Regions from separate parts of the Pandoraea faecigallinarum genome, predicted to be linked through region 3. Evidence: predicted binding sites of a transcription regulator. Region 3 holds the regulator's gene; each other region holds the start of a gene.
What was found. Region 3 encodes LexA, which represses DNA repair genes until DNA is damaged. Its sites were predicted from a motif close to ACTGTATNNNNATACAGT; they were not measured.
Positions count from the first base shown of each region.

Region 1 (4,777 bases), 1.8 Mb from region 3:
CACCGTGACATCTCCCACCGGCCCGCGCGGCGCGTCGTCCTCTCGCGGCTTGGGGAAGATATCGTACAGCGGCAGCATCCTGTCCGGGACGAAGCGGCTACGGGTGCCGTACACGTGGCGATCGCCCATGCCCGTTTGCTGATGGACGTAGAACCGCTGCGGCACGACCAGTTGCAACGACTCCTTTGCACGCGTCATGGCAACGTAGAGCAACCGCCGTTCCTCCTCGATATCTTCGTCGTCCCCCGTGCTCATATCCGACGGAATGCAGCCGTCCACCACGTTGAGCACATACACCGAATGCCACTCCTGCCCCTTCGCGCTGTGGATCGTCGACAGGATCAGATAATCCTCGTCGAGCAATGGCGGGCCGGACTGGGCGCTGGTGGCGTCGGGAGGATCGAGTGTCAACTCGGTCAGGAACTGTTCGCGAGAACCGTACGTGTTGGCAATGCGCGCGAGTTGTTCGAGATCGGCCTGGCGCACGGCAGCGTCGTCGAACCGTTGGGTGAGTCGTGGCGAATACCAGCGCAGCGCGAGATCGACGTCCGCCGGCCACGCGAGGCGCGTGTCGTGCAGCACCATGAACACTTCGACGAACGCCTGCCATTCGGTGGCCGCCGCGGCCGGTGGCTTGAACGCCGCCAGTTCCCGCGCCGGCGTTGTGGACGCGGACATCGCGTCGAGCAGTCGCGTGGCACTCACCGGGCCGATGCCGGGAATCAACTGCGCGACACGAAACCCGGACAGGCGGCTCGCCGGGTTGTGCGCCCACCGCAAGATCGACAGCATGTCCTTCACGTGCGCCGCTTCGAGAAACTTCAATCCGCCGAATTTCACGAACGGAATGTTGCGGCGCGTCAGTTCCAATTCGAGCGCGGCGCTATGGCTGCCGGTGCGGAACAAGACCGCTTGCTGCGTGAGCCGCGTACCGGTCTCGCGTTGCGCGAGCACCTGGTCGGCGACCCAGCGCGCCTGCCCCGACTCGTCGCTCACGTTCACGAGTTGCGGTAGCCGAGCCGACTGCCGGTCCGTCCACAACGCCTTGGCGTAGCGCTCGTTCGACTCGGCAATCACGGCATTGGACGCATCGAGAATCGGCTGCGTCGAACGATAGTTGCGCTCCAGCGTGACCACGTGCGCCGGCTCGGCGAACTGCCCCGGAAAGTCGAGAATGTTGCGGATCGTGGCCGCACGAAAGGCGTAGATCGATTGCGCGTCGTCGCCCACGACCGTCAGGCCTCGCCCGTTGGGCTTCATCGACAGCAGAATCTGTGCCTGAAGGCGGTTCGTGTCCTGATACTCGTCGACGAGGACATGATCGAAGCGGGCGTCGAGTTCGCGCGCGAGTTCCGGCGCCCCCATCGTCTCCGCCCAATACAGCAGCAGATCGTCGTAGTCGAGGACATGCTGCGACTGTTTGGCGTCGACATATCCGCCGAAGAGTTGCTTGAGCTGCGCTTCCCATTGCGCACACCACGGGAAGTGTCTGGCGAGCACTTCGGCAAGCGGCGCCTGACTGTTCACCACGCGCGAGTAGATCGACAGACACGTGCCCTTCAGGGGAAAACGCGATTGCGTGGCCGAGAAACCGAGATCGTGGCGCACCAGCCCGAGCAGATCTTCGGCATCGCTGCGGTCGTGGATGGTGAATGCCTCCGACAGACCGATGCGCGGTGCGAACTCACGCAACAGGCGGGCGCCAATCGCGTGAAACGTGCCCGCCCAGGGGAGCGATGGCGGTTGCGCCGACGCGAGCCCCAACACTTTTTGCAACACCGCCCCCACACGTCGTTCCATTTCCCCGGCGGCGCGCCGTGAGAACGTCAGCAGCAGGATACGGTTGGGATCGGCCCCGCGCACGATCAGGTTGGCGACCCGGTGCGCGAGCGTGCTCGTCTTGCCCGACCCCGCCCCGGCGATCACGAGCAGCGGGCCGCCTGGCGCGCCGTCGTCGCCCACGCCATAGTCGACCGCTTCGCGCTGGCGGTCGTTGAGTTCGGCCCATGGATCGCGGGCGGGGGCGGACGGCTGTTCTGACATGCGAATTTGCGGCGGGTACGCTCTACGAGTACTGTATATTCATACATTATAACGATGGGTTCGGCGCCCATCGAGCTTCTCGCGAATTTAAGACGCATCCCCTTGCCTGCCCCCTCACCCCGATGACGATCCGCACTGGCACATCGTCCTGGACCGACCCAACGCTCATCGCGTGCGGGCGCTTTTATCCGCCAGGTGTCGCCACCCCGGAGGCACGCCTGCGTCACTACGCGTCGAAGTTCGAGGTGGTCGAGGTCGACAGCAGCTACTATCGGCTGCCGGATGCCACGGTCGCCTGGCGATGGACGCAACGCACGCCCCCATCGTTTCGTTTTCACATCAAGGCGTTTCGCGCGTTCACCGGCCACACGACACCGCTCGATGCGCTCCCTCCGGACATCGCCCGGGCCATGGGCTCGCCGAACGATCCGCTGTCAAGACGAGCGACCCAAATCGCACCGGGCGACATCCCTGCCGAATTGCGCGACGAACTCTGGCGCCGCTACCTCGAAGCGATCGAACCGCTGCGTCAGAGCGGCCAGCTGACGGCCATCCATTTTCAGTTTTCGCCACGCGTGCAAAACGACCGCGCCGGGCGCGCCCTCGTGTTCGAGACGGCCCGTCGAGTCGCGGGCGAGCGGCACGCCGTCGAGTTTCGTCACCGTAGCTGGTTCGACACCCCCTCACGCGAAGCCGCCACTCTTGCGATGTTGCGCGAGACAGGGGCCGCGCACACCATCGTCGACAGCCCGTCGGGCTTCGACAACACGGTGCCCGCGGTCTGGGCCACGACGCGCGACGATCTTTGTGTCGTCCGGCTGCACGGTCGCAACGGTGCGGTGTGGAACCGTCGCGGCATTGCCGCTTCTGCCGCTTCTGCCGCTTTGTCGGCTTCGTCGGCTTCGTCGGCTTCGTCGGCTTCGTCGGCTTCGTCGGGGCGCTTCGTCTACGAGTACAGTGCGAGCGAGCTGATCGACATCTCAGCGCGCGTCGAACGGATTGCCGCACGCGTCGACGACACGCATGTGCTGTTCAATACCAATCATGAAGATCAGGGTATGAAGAACGCCTCGGCGTTTCAACGCGCGCTGGCCGAACTGGCGCGCCTCGGACGGTAGCAACGACGTCGACGATCTGCGTAAACGCGAAGAGAGACGAAGGCGCGTGACGTTTTTTCCTGCGCGTTCGGACGAAAATCCCAACCCCATCGGCAGATTCCGATAAATCGGCCGGTTGTCGTTTTTCCCTCGACGGCGCCCCTAGAATCGACCTCGGATTCACGGAGGACTGCATGGTCGCAGACAGGGAATACATCGAACGGGTGAGGCGCTACGGATGGACGGACGTCGAAGGATTGTGGCGCGACGTCAAGCAATGTTCGACACCGGGCTGGGATGCAGGCAAGGCGCTGGAGTATCTCGTGCTCAAGGGTTTCGAGCTTAGCGGCGCGAAGGTGAGGTGGCCGTTCCGGGTGCGTCACGACGACAGGAAGATCATCGAGCAGATCGACGGCATGATCTATTCCGGCGGTATCGCAGCCATCGTCGAATGCAAGGACTATTCGAGACCATCGACCCGCACCAAGCGCACGGCGAGCAAGGAACCCATCGCGACGTTGCTCGCGCATCTGATGCGCCGCCCCTCCTCGCTGATCGGGTGTCTGTTCGTCAGCGGCAGCTACTCGGACACCGCGCAGAGTCTGGTCAACTCGATCAAGCCCGCCACCATCCTTTGCTGGACGGGAAACGACATCGAGTATTGCCTTGAGCAGCGGGATTTCGCGGTGGGACTCAAACGCAAATGAACGGTTGAGAAGCACGCCCACCGCGAAGAGAATTCTCGAGGGCATCGCCACGCTCGACGCCAAGCCGTTCACCAACGAAAACGGCGGGGACTATGCCGTGCATCGTCGCCCGCCGCCATTACGCCACTGGGATTAGCGCGCCGATAACGGCGCAGCCGCCTGTCGCGCCGGACCGTTGCGCTACTGCTTGGCGTCCTTCACCGCCTTCTCGATACGCGCACCGATATCCGGATCGATCTGCTTCCAGTAATCGAACGCGCGTTCCAGCACGGGGCTGCGCACGCCGCCAAGCAAAGCGCCCGAGACGGTTTCGACCAGACGTGCACGCGACGCGTCGTCGAACACGTTGCGAACGAGGTCGCCCGGTTGCGAAAAGTCGTCGTCGTCCTTGTGCAGCGTGTAGGCACTGCGGACCATGTCGCCGTCCGATTCCCAGCCGTCTTCCGCCGGACCGGTCTGATCGGCATACGGACGACCACCGCTGTTGGGCACGTACACCGGCGCGTTGCCGGTGTGCTCGAACGCCATGTGGCCATCGAACATATACGTGTTCACCGGTACCTTCGGACGGTTCACGGGCAACTGATGGAAGTTCGTGCCGATGCGATTGCGCTGCGCGTCGTTGTAAGCGAAAGCGCGGCCGAGCAGCATCTTGTCCGGCGACAGACCGATACCGGGCACGGTGTTGCCCGGCGAGAATGCCGCCTGCTCGATCTGCGCAAAGAAGTTCTCCGGATTGCGATTGAGCGTCATCTTGCCGACCTTGATCAGCGGATAGTCCTTCTGCGACCACGTCTTGGTCAGATCAAACGGATTGAAGCGATACGCCTTCGCGTCGGCATACGGCATGACCTGCACCGACAGGATCCAGCTCGGGTAATCGCCGCGCACGATGGCGTCGAACAGGTCCCGGCGGTGGAAGTCGGCGTC
Region 1 covers NZ_CP011807.3:350,472-355,248, reverse strand. The annotation lists gene AB870_RS01540 (ATP-dependent helicase) at 1-2,043, opposite strand, end outside; gene AB870_RS01535 (DUF72 domain-containing protein) at 2,166-3,161, shown strand; gene AB870_RS01530 (hypothetical protein) at 3,335-3,847, shown strand; gene AB870_RS01525 (catalase) at 4,028-4,777, opposite strand, start outside.
Region 1: AB870_RS01540 (ATP-dependent helicase) is a predicted target of LexA. The motif match lies at 2,074-2,091, and genes of this name have one in related genera.

Region 2 (4,777 bases), 2.3 Mb from region 3:
CCATGCGCGACGCGCGACGGTTCACCACACTGTCCGCGAACCGCGAGTTCGACAGCCAGCGTTCCTGTTCAAGGGTATCGAGCACGCGATCCAGTGCTTCGGGGTCCCCGGCATCCACGTACGGCGTAAGCTTGCGACGCAGTTCCGCGCGACTGTACTCGCGACGCGCGAGATAGGACAACGCACGGCCTTTCAGACTCGGCGCGGGCTTGCGAGATTTTTTGACCGCAACGGCCTCGTCCCCCGGCGGGGGCGGCGGCGCATTCGGGTCGCGGGGAGGACGACGACTGATCATGAGTTCATCGTAGCGCCATCGGCGGCCATTCACAGAGCGAGATAAACAAACGCTGGCGCTGAGGCCACGACGTAGCCAATTGAGAAACCAGGTAACAAAGCAAAAACGGCAGCGCGAGGCCGTAAAGCTTCGCGCTGCCGTTTCGACAACTCGGGCGATTAAGCCTCGTCGTCTTCTTCGATCTCACCGGTTTCGTTGATCGCCGTCACCCCCAGCGATGCACGCACCTTGTTCTCGATTTCGTGGGCGATGTCCGGATTTTCGCGCAGGAACTCGCGCGCGTTGTCCTTACCCTGGCCGATCTTCTCGCCGTTGTAGCTGTACCAGGCGCCAGCCTTCTCAACGATCTTCGCATTGACGCCCAGATCGATGATTTCGCCTTCGCGCGAAATCCCCTGACCGTAAAGGATATCGAAAATCGCTTCGCGGAACGGCGGCGACACCTTGTTCTTCACAACCTTGACGCGGGTTTCGTTACCGACCACCTCGTCGCCCTTCTTGATCGAACCGATACGACGGATGTCCAGACGCACCGATGAGTAGAACTTCAGCGCGTTACCGCCGGTCGTCGTCTCCGGGTTGCCGAACATCACGCCGATCTTCATACGGATCTGGTTGATGAAGATCACCGTGCAGTTCGTACGTTTGATCGTGCCCGTCAGCTTGCGCAGTGCCTGAGACATCAGACGCGCTTGCAGCCCCGGCAGCGAGTCGCCCATTTCGCCTTCGATTTCGGCCTTCGGCACCAGCGCCGCAACCGAGTCGATGATGATGAGGTCGATCGACCCCGAGCGCACCAGTGCGTCGGCAATTTCCAGGGCCTGCTCGCCCGTGTCCGGCTGCGAGATCAGCAGGTCCGGCACCGAAACGCCGAGCTTGCTGGCGTAGCCAACGTCGAGGGCGTGCTCCGCGTCGATGAACGCGCAGGTACCGCCGATCTTCTGCATTTCCGCCACGACTTGCAGCGTGAGCGTGGTCTTACCCGACGATTCCGGACCGTAGATCTCGATCACACGACCGCGCGGCAGACCACCGACGCCAAGCGCGATGTCCAGACCCAGAGAGCCCGTGGAGACGACCTGGATGTCCGCTTCGACCTCGCCGTCGCCCAGACGCATGATCGAGCCCTTGCCGAATTGCTTCTCGATCTGCGCGAGGGCGGCGGCGAGCGCCTTGCCTTTCTCGGCCGACAGATTGGCAGACCCTTTCTTGCTTTCTTCCATGAATCGTCCTTTGATATGATGAGCGAGACGGCTCGAGTGAGGCGTGACTGCCGGTACTGTATAAAAAACCAGTGCTCTTTGCAAGTGCCTGTTGTCCGAAAGCGCCGAAACGACAAAAAAAGCCGCGAACCACGCGCCGCAACATCACAGGAGACACACCGTTGCCGTCAGGCGCCGGTGCCTACACAAGCCTATCACGCCCATGCGAATTCTCATCGCAGAGGATGACAGCATTCTGGCCGACGCCCTGACCCGCTCGCTGCGTCAGGGGGGCTACGCCGTCGATCACGTGAAGACGGGGCTCGAAGCGGACTCCGCTCTCTCCGCCCAGACGTTCGACCTGCTGATTCTCGACCTTGGTCTGCCTCGCCTGCCCGGTCACGAAGTGCTGCGCCGGCTGCGCGCCCGCAATTCCCATTTGCCCGTACTGATCCTGACGGCATCCGACAGCGTCGACGCCCGCGTAAAGGGTCTCGATCTCGGTGCTGACGACTATATGGCCAAGCCCTTCGCGCTTGCCGAGCTCGAAGCGCGTGTACGGGCGCTGACCCGGCGCGGCGCGGGCGGCGGCTCGACAGTCATCCGCCACGGTCCGCTGAGTTTCGATCAGGTCGGACGCACCGCTTACATCCATGAGCAGATGCTCGACCTGTCCGCGCGCGAACTCGAATTGCTCGAAGTCCTGCTGCTGCGTACCGGCAGACTCGTCTCGAAGGAGCAATTGGTCGATCATTTGTGCGGTTGGGGCGAGGAGGTGAGCAACAACGCCATCGAGGTCTACATGCACCGGCTTCGCAAGAAGATCGAGCCGAGCGGCGTACGCATCGCTACGATCCGCGGCCTGGGGTATTGTCTGGAGAAGCCCGCAGCGGCGCCCGCCAACGCCGCCTGATCGTGCAGGCGCAGACGGGGCGTTCCACATCACCGCGACGAACCGCGCCCTTCGGCCGCCTGTTGCGACGTCGGCCGGCGCCCGGCGTGCCCCGCCACCTCAGTCGCCTCAGTTTCTTTAGACCTCACATCCGATGCGTCTGAGCTTTCGTCATCCCCATCGCACCACGCCTGCGGACCCGCACGCCTCTGCCCCTGCCGCAGACGCCGCCGATCCGCTCGACCCCTACGCCGATCCCTTCGTACGCCCCGGCTTCGGCGCGCCGCTGGAGCGCGAAGCGGAGCCTCCGCCACGCTCGCTGTTCGGCGAGATTCTCGACTGGATGCTCGCGCCGTTGCTGCTGCTTTGGCCAATGAGCATTGCCGTGACGTATCTCGTCGCAAAGTCGATCGCCAACGGGCCGTTCGACCGGGCGCTGGAAACGAATACTTACGTCCTCGCCCAGCAAGTTCACTCGGATCGCGGACAGGTCACCCTCACACTGCCGATGCCCGCGCGCGACCTGCTGCGCGCCGATGCCACCGACAACGTCTACTTTCAGGTGCTTGGCGCGAAGGGAGAACTCGTGGGCGGCACGGCCGAACTGCCGTTGCCTCATGAAGACGACCGGCCGCAACCGGGCGTCGTCCAGTTCCGGGACGAGACAGTGGGCGGCAACGACATTCGCGTGGCGTTCACTTATGTCGATCTGCCGCGCATGGAACCGCCGGGCAGCATGGCGCTCGTGCAGGTTGCGGAGACGCTCGACAAGCGCAGCCAGTTGGCGAACGAGATCATCAAGGGCGTGATCCTGCCGCAGTTCGTGATCTTGCCACTGGCCATCGTGCTCGTGTGGTTCGGCCTGTCACGCGGCCTTGCCCCGCTGCATGCGTTGCAGGAACACATCCGCGCCCGTCGCCCGGACGATCTGTCGCCGCTCGAAGCGCGTCAGGCGCCGCCGGAAATCGCACCGCTCGTCAATTCGTTGAACGATCTGCTCGGACGTCTCGAACAGAACATGAAACTCCAGCAGCGCTTCATCGCCGACGCCGCACATCAACTGAAGACGCCGCTTGCCGGGTTGCGCATGCAGGCCGAACTCGCACTGCGTCAGACCTCGCCCGACGAATTGCGCCGCTCGCTCTCGCAGATCGCCGTCAGTTCCGAACAGGCCGCCCGTCTGGTCAATCAGTTGCTCGCACTGGCGCGTGCGGAAAACAGCGCGAACGACGCTGCCGCGTTCACCCCTCTGAATCTCAGCCTGCTGGCCCGCAGCGCCATGCAGGACTGGTTTCAGGCCGCGTTCGCGAAGCGGATCGATCTCGGCTTCGAAGAGCCGCCGTTCCCGGTGCACCTGTCCGGTCAGCCGGTAATGCTGCGCGAGTTGCTCAACAACCTCATCGACAACGCGATCCGTTACACGCCCGCTGGCGGCAAGGTGACCGTGCGCTTGCGCCATGAGGCCTCCGACGGTTTCGTCCATCTCGAAGTGGAGGACACCGGTCCCGGCATTCCTGTCCCGGAACGACCACGCGTGTTCGAGCGCTTCTATCGCATTCTCGGCAGCGACAGCGACGGCAGCGGGCTGGGTCTGGCCATCGTGCGCGAGATCGTGCAGATTCATCGCGGCGATGTCAGCGTGCTCGATCACGTCGACGCGCAGCACCCCGAAGCAACCGGCACCCTCATTCGTGTGACGTTACCGCTCGCCGAGGTGCCTATCGAAAACCCTCATGCGTGACGGAATCACGCGAAATGCGGCCATTTTTCGACCAAAGTCGAGGGTAAATCCCTAGCGACGTAAGGTTCGAGTCAGTTTGGCGTCAGACGGCGGTAAGGTTGCCCTCCAATAATCAGTTGCAACGGCCCGGGTGCGTCCCAGGGGCGTGCTCACATTACAGGAGACAACCGCATGGCTACTACAACGGCAGCCACCACCCATGCGCCGATGACCAAAGAAGAACGCAAGGTGATCTTCGCGTCGTCGCTGGGCACGGTGTTCGAGTGGTACGACTTTTACCTGGCCGGTTCGTTGGCCGCCTTCATCAGCCGTCATTTCTTCTCGGGGATCAATCCGACGGCGGCCTTCATTTTCACGCTGTTGTCGTTTGCCGCCGGTTTCGCGGTGCGTCCGTTCGGCGCTATCGTGTTCGGCCGCATCGGTGACCTCGTGGGACGCAAGTACACGTTCCTCGTGACCATCACGCTGATGGGTCTGTCGACGCTGGTCGTCGGTCTGTTGCCGAGCTATGCGTCCTGGGGTATTGCCGCACCGGTGATCTTCATCGCCATGCGTCTGTTGCAGGGTCTGGCCCTGGGCGGCGAATACGGCGGTGCTGCCACGTACGTTGCCGAGCATGCGCCGCACGGCCGTCGCGGTTTCTACAC
Region 2 covers NZ_CP011807.3:4,405,275-4,410,051, forward strand. The annotation lists gene recX (recombination regulator RecX) at 1-295, opposite strand, end outside; gene recA (recombinase RecA) at 454-1,518, opposite strand; gene AB870_RS19365 (response regulator transcription factor) at 1,721-2,410, shown strand; gene AB870_RS19370 (sensor histidine kinase) at 2,544-4,130, shown strand; gene AB870_RS19375 (MFS transporter) at 4,302-4,777, shown strand, end outside.
Region 2: recA (recombinase RecA) is a predicted target of LexA. The motif match lies at 1,574-1,591, and genes of this name have one in related genera.

Region 3 (4,777 bases):
ATCGCTGCCCGCGCTTTGCGAGCATCTCGCGGCGGGCGACTGGAGCGACAGTGAGGCAGTACTCGACGCCGCGCGCACCTTCTGTCGCGAAAGCCTGCCGCCTGCGGGACTCGCACCGGGCAAGCTGGCACCGTTGCGCAGCGTGATCGACGAGCATTTCGGTTTGGCCGATATGCCTGCCATCCTCAGGGCGTTGAAGGCCGAACCACGATGCGAGTATTCCGGATGGGCGCAGGAGACAGAGGATCTGCTGCGCACCAAGCGTTCGGCGCTCATGGTGTGCGTGTCGCTGGAGCAAGTGCGTCGTGCGCGCAAGTTGTCGCTGGCGGATGAGTTGCGCGAAGAATGGCTGATGATGCGCAGCGTCTTCAATCTCGATGGCCGCACGGGGGCGGAAGGTGTGGAGGGCATCCGCGCGATGGTGATCGACAAGGACCACCATCCGCGCTGGCAGCATTCGACGATCGAAGCCGTGACACCGGAAGATGTCGCGCGGTTTTTCGATGGCGAACGTCGTGGCGCGAACCATCCGCTGCGAGATCTGGGCGAATAAGTCGCATTGTTCGGTGCCGTAGTCTTAACGACGCACGAACCGTCATATTGCCGAATGCGCCCCATCGCCCGCCATGACACGGTGGGCGATGGCTTCGAATGCCTCGGATGCCGCGAACGAATCAAGTAGTCCGAGCGGTCGTTGTGTCGTTACGTTGCTACGCTGTCACACCGCCGCCTGACAGAACTGTTCACCAACGGCCTGATCGAGCTTGCGACAGATGTCCGCGAAGGTGCCGACCATCACGATATGCGACATATCGCGATAGATGCGCACGTCGTGACTGTCCTGCAATTCATGAACGTTGTCGCGACGCGCTTGCTGCTCGCGCACGTTACGCGACGCTTTGACAGTCTGACCGGCGGGACAGGCGCGACGCGTGGCCGATGCCATGGCAGCCGCGATGGTGCGCGGCAGGGCGGTCGTGCGAGTGCGCGCCGGCACGGTGTACGAGCGAGCGACGGCGGGCGCCGATGCGAACGGGCCGGACAGGGCCGACAGACCGTAGACCGCCGACAGGCGCGTTTGCGAAGAGGCACTCACGCGGGGTTGACCGAGGGACGTACGCAGCAAACCAAAGAGTCGAGCCATGATGCGATCCTTCTTCCAATGCGGGTCGGAGGGACGTGACCCACTGCGTTTCGCATCGCTCTCACGAATCGCGGGCGCAGCAGGGTACGGGCGCCGGACCCAGCCCGGCGCAGTCGGAAATGCAAATCTTCAGGGAGTGGGGCGGAGTGCGATGTTGCGCAGCGCCCTTCATTCGCGCCGAACGATCAACGATCGCTCATAGGTCCTTCATAGATCGTTGTTGCGGATCAGGCCGACCGCAATACCTTCCAGCGCAAAATCACCGCTGCCTTCGTCGACATTGATGTTCTCGAAGTCGGGGTTTTCGGCGATCAGCTCGACGCCACCCTTGACACGGTGAAACCGTTTAACCGTCACGTCGTCGCCGATACGGGCCACGACGATCTGGCCTTCACGTGCATCCGCCGCTTTCTGCACGGCGAGCAGATCGCCGTCGAGAATGCCGGCATCGCGCATCGACATCCCGCGCACCTTCAGCAGGTAATCGGGTTGGCGCGCGAACATGTTCGGGTCGCACTGGAAGTTACGTTCGATATGTTCCTGCGCCAGGATCGGACTACCGGCGGCGACGCGCCCCACGAGTGGCAACGACAATTGCATGAGACCCATGTGCGGCAGCGTGAACTGGTGAGAACCGCCCGCTTCGTCCAGGCGCTTGAGGCGGATGCCACGCGATTGACCGGCGGCCAGTTCGATCACCCCTTTGCGCGCCAGCGCACGCAAATGCTCCTCGGCAGCGTTGGCGGAAGAGAAGCCCAGTTCGGCGGCGATTTCCGCGCGCGTCGGCGGAAAGCCGGTGCGCTCGATCGCTTGCTGAACCAGTTCGTAGACCTGCTGTTGACGGGCGGTAAGTTTGATCATGGCATCACTGTATGGAAGCACAGGTGGCTGTATTTTTGTACAGTGTTTGCAAAAAGGCAAGCGAAACTTGATCGCCATGACAGGGCCGCCGTACGGGGCCGGCCTGCCCATCGCGCCGAATGAGGGAAAGCCCGGCGAAAGGCTCATTAAACTTCAAAGCATGTACGCGCCGGTCTGTTCACATGAATATGTACTAAGTACAGGTTAACTGGGTCATCGGGAACGACATGTCAACGCCAACCGATCTGAGATCACGCAAACGTCTGGCCACCCGGCAGGGGATTTCCAACGCGGCCACGCGGCTTTTCCACGAACACGGTTTCGATCATGTGACGGTGGACCAGATTGCGGCAGCGGCCGACGTCGGCCGGATGACCGTGTTCAACCATTTCCCGCGTAAGGAAGACATGTTCTTCGACCGCGACGAAGAGGGTCGAGAGATGCTGCGTGCGGCCATTCGGGAGCGGGCGCCGGGCGTTTCTCCGGTCGAGGCGTTGCGTTTGCTGGCGCATCGGCTTGTCGAACAAGGCAACCCGTTCGTCGATTTTTCGGCGCAAAGCCAGGAATTCGTGCGCACCATCGAGGGCAGCGAGACGCTCATGGCTCGCGCCCGGGCGATCCGGGACGAACTGGCCGATGGGGTGGCCCAGGCGCTTGCCGAAAGCGCGGGACGGCCGCCGGGCGACGTGCAGGCTCAACTGGCGGCCGCCATGCTCCTGGCGGCCTGGACCGTTGCGTTCCTTCATGCCCATCGGACTTTTCGCCAAACGCAGGACTCCGCCGCCGCGCGACAAGCCTTCCTGAGCCTCGTGGATCAGGGAGCGACGGGGCTGAACGCCGCGTTGGCAGGCTCCCCTTACGTCTGAGGGCCGGTGCGTATCAGCATAATTTCTCTAATCCTTATTCCGGCATAAACAAAAGCGAAAATATTATTTTTAATTATTTAGACGGGATCATAGACTGGCCTCCTACACACGAGAAGCAAACAAGGAGTGCAAGTCATGAACAAAGCAGCACGGGGATGGAAAGCTAAGAAGCTGGCAGTCGCGCTGGGCGGTCTGGCGCTGGCTGCCGGCATGACGATTCAGGCGCATGCGGCGAGTCTGTCGCTGCTCAACGTGTCGTACGACCCGACGCGCGAGCTGTACGCCGACTACAACAAGGCCTTCGAGGCGCACTACAAGCAGGTTTCCGGCGACACCGTCACGGTCAAGGCCTCGCATGGCGGCTCGGGCAAGCAGGCCCGCACCGTGCTCGACGGCGCGCCCGCGGATGTCGTCACGCTCGGCATTTCGGCCGACATCGATGAACTTGCCGCCGCCGGTCTCGTGAACAAGGACTGGCAGAAGCGTTTGCCCGACAACGCCACGCCGTACACGTCGACCATCGTGTTGCTGGTGCGCAAGGGCAACCCGAAGGGCATCAAGGACTGGAACGATCTCGCCAAGCCAGGCATCAGCGTCGTGACGCCGAACCCGAAAACGTCGGCCGGCGCCCGTTGGAACTACCTTGCCGCATGGCTCTACGCGCTCAAGCAGCCGGGCGGTAACGAGCAGAAAGCGCAGGACTTCGTCAAGGCGATCTACAAGAACGTCGGTGTGCTGGACTCGGGAGCGCGCGGCGCGACCACCACGTTCGTGGAGCGCGGCATCGGCGACGTGCTGATTGCATGGGAAAACGAAGCGCTGCTGTCGGTGAAGGACCTCGGGCCGGACAAGTTCGATATCGTTGTACCGTCGTCGTCGATCCTGACCGAGCCGCCGGTGGCCATCGTCGACAAGAACGTGGACAAGCATGGCACCCGCAAGGCCGCCGAAGCCTACCTGCAATGGCTGTACTCGCCGCAGGGGCAGGAAATCGCCGCGAAGCACTTCTATCGTCCGCGTTCGCCGGAAATTGCCAGAAAGTACGAGGCGCAGTATCCGAAGCTCAAGCTCTATACGGTGGATGCCGATCTGGGCGGCTGGACGAAGACGCAGGCCAGGCACTTCGCCGACGGCGGCATCTTCGATCAGATCTACACCAAGAAGTAAGCGGGCAGGGACCATCGCATGAGTACCGCACTGTTTCCCCTGTGGCGCAAGCCAAGTGCCTTGCCGGGCTTCGGCCTGACGATGGGCTACACCGTCGCGTACCTGAGCCTTGTGGTGCTGGTGCCGTTGCTGATGGTCTTCATCAAGGCGAGCTCGCTCGATTGGGCGAGTTTCGTCACCGCGGTGAGTTCGCCGCGCGTGCTGGCGTCGTACCGCCTCACGTTCGGCATCTCGCTTGCGGCGGCGTCGCTCAACGCCGTTTTCGGTTTCATTCTCGCGTGGGTGCTGGTGCGCTACACCTTTCCCGGCAAGCGCTTCGTCGATGCCCTGATCGATCTGCCGTTCGCGTTGCCGACGTCCGTGGCGGGCATCGTGCTCGCCGCGATCTACGCGCCGAACGGCTGGGTCGGACGTTGGTTCGAACCGCTCGGCATCAAGATCGCGTTCACACCGCTGGGCATTTTCGTGGCGCTCACGTTCATCGGCCTGCCATTTGTCGTGCGCACGCTGCAACCGGTGCTCGAAGAGTTCGAGCGCGAGCAGGAGGAGGCGGCGGCCTGCCTTGGCGCGACGCGCTGGCAGACGCTGCGCCACGTGATTCTGCCGGCCGTGCTGCCCGCGCTGCTGACCGGTTTCGCGCTGGCCTTCGCGCGTGCCGTCGGCGAGTACGGTTCGGTGATTTTCATCGCGGGCAACATTCCGATGGTCTCCGAGATTACGTCGCTGCTGATCATCACCA
Region 3 covers NZ_CP011807.3:2,141,030-2,145,806, forward strand. The annotation lists gene AB870_RS09615 (enoyl-CoA hydratase/isomerase family protein) at 1-553, shown strand, start outside; gene AB870_RS09620 (hypothetical protein) at 719-1,144, opposite strand; gene lexA (transcriptional repressor LexA) at 1,352-2,005, opposite strand; gene AB870_RS09630 (TetR/AcrR family transcriptional regulator) at 2,233-2,871, shown strand; gene AB870_RS09635 (sulfate ABC transporter substrate-binding protein) at 3,007-4,038, shown strand; gene cysT (sulfate ABC transporter permease subunit CysT) at 4,057-4,777, shown strand, end outside.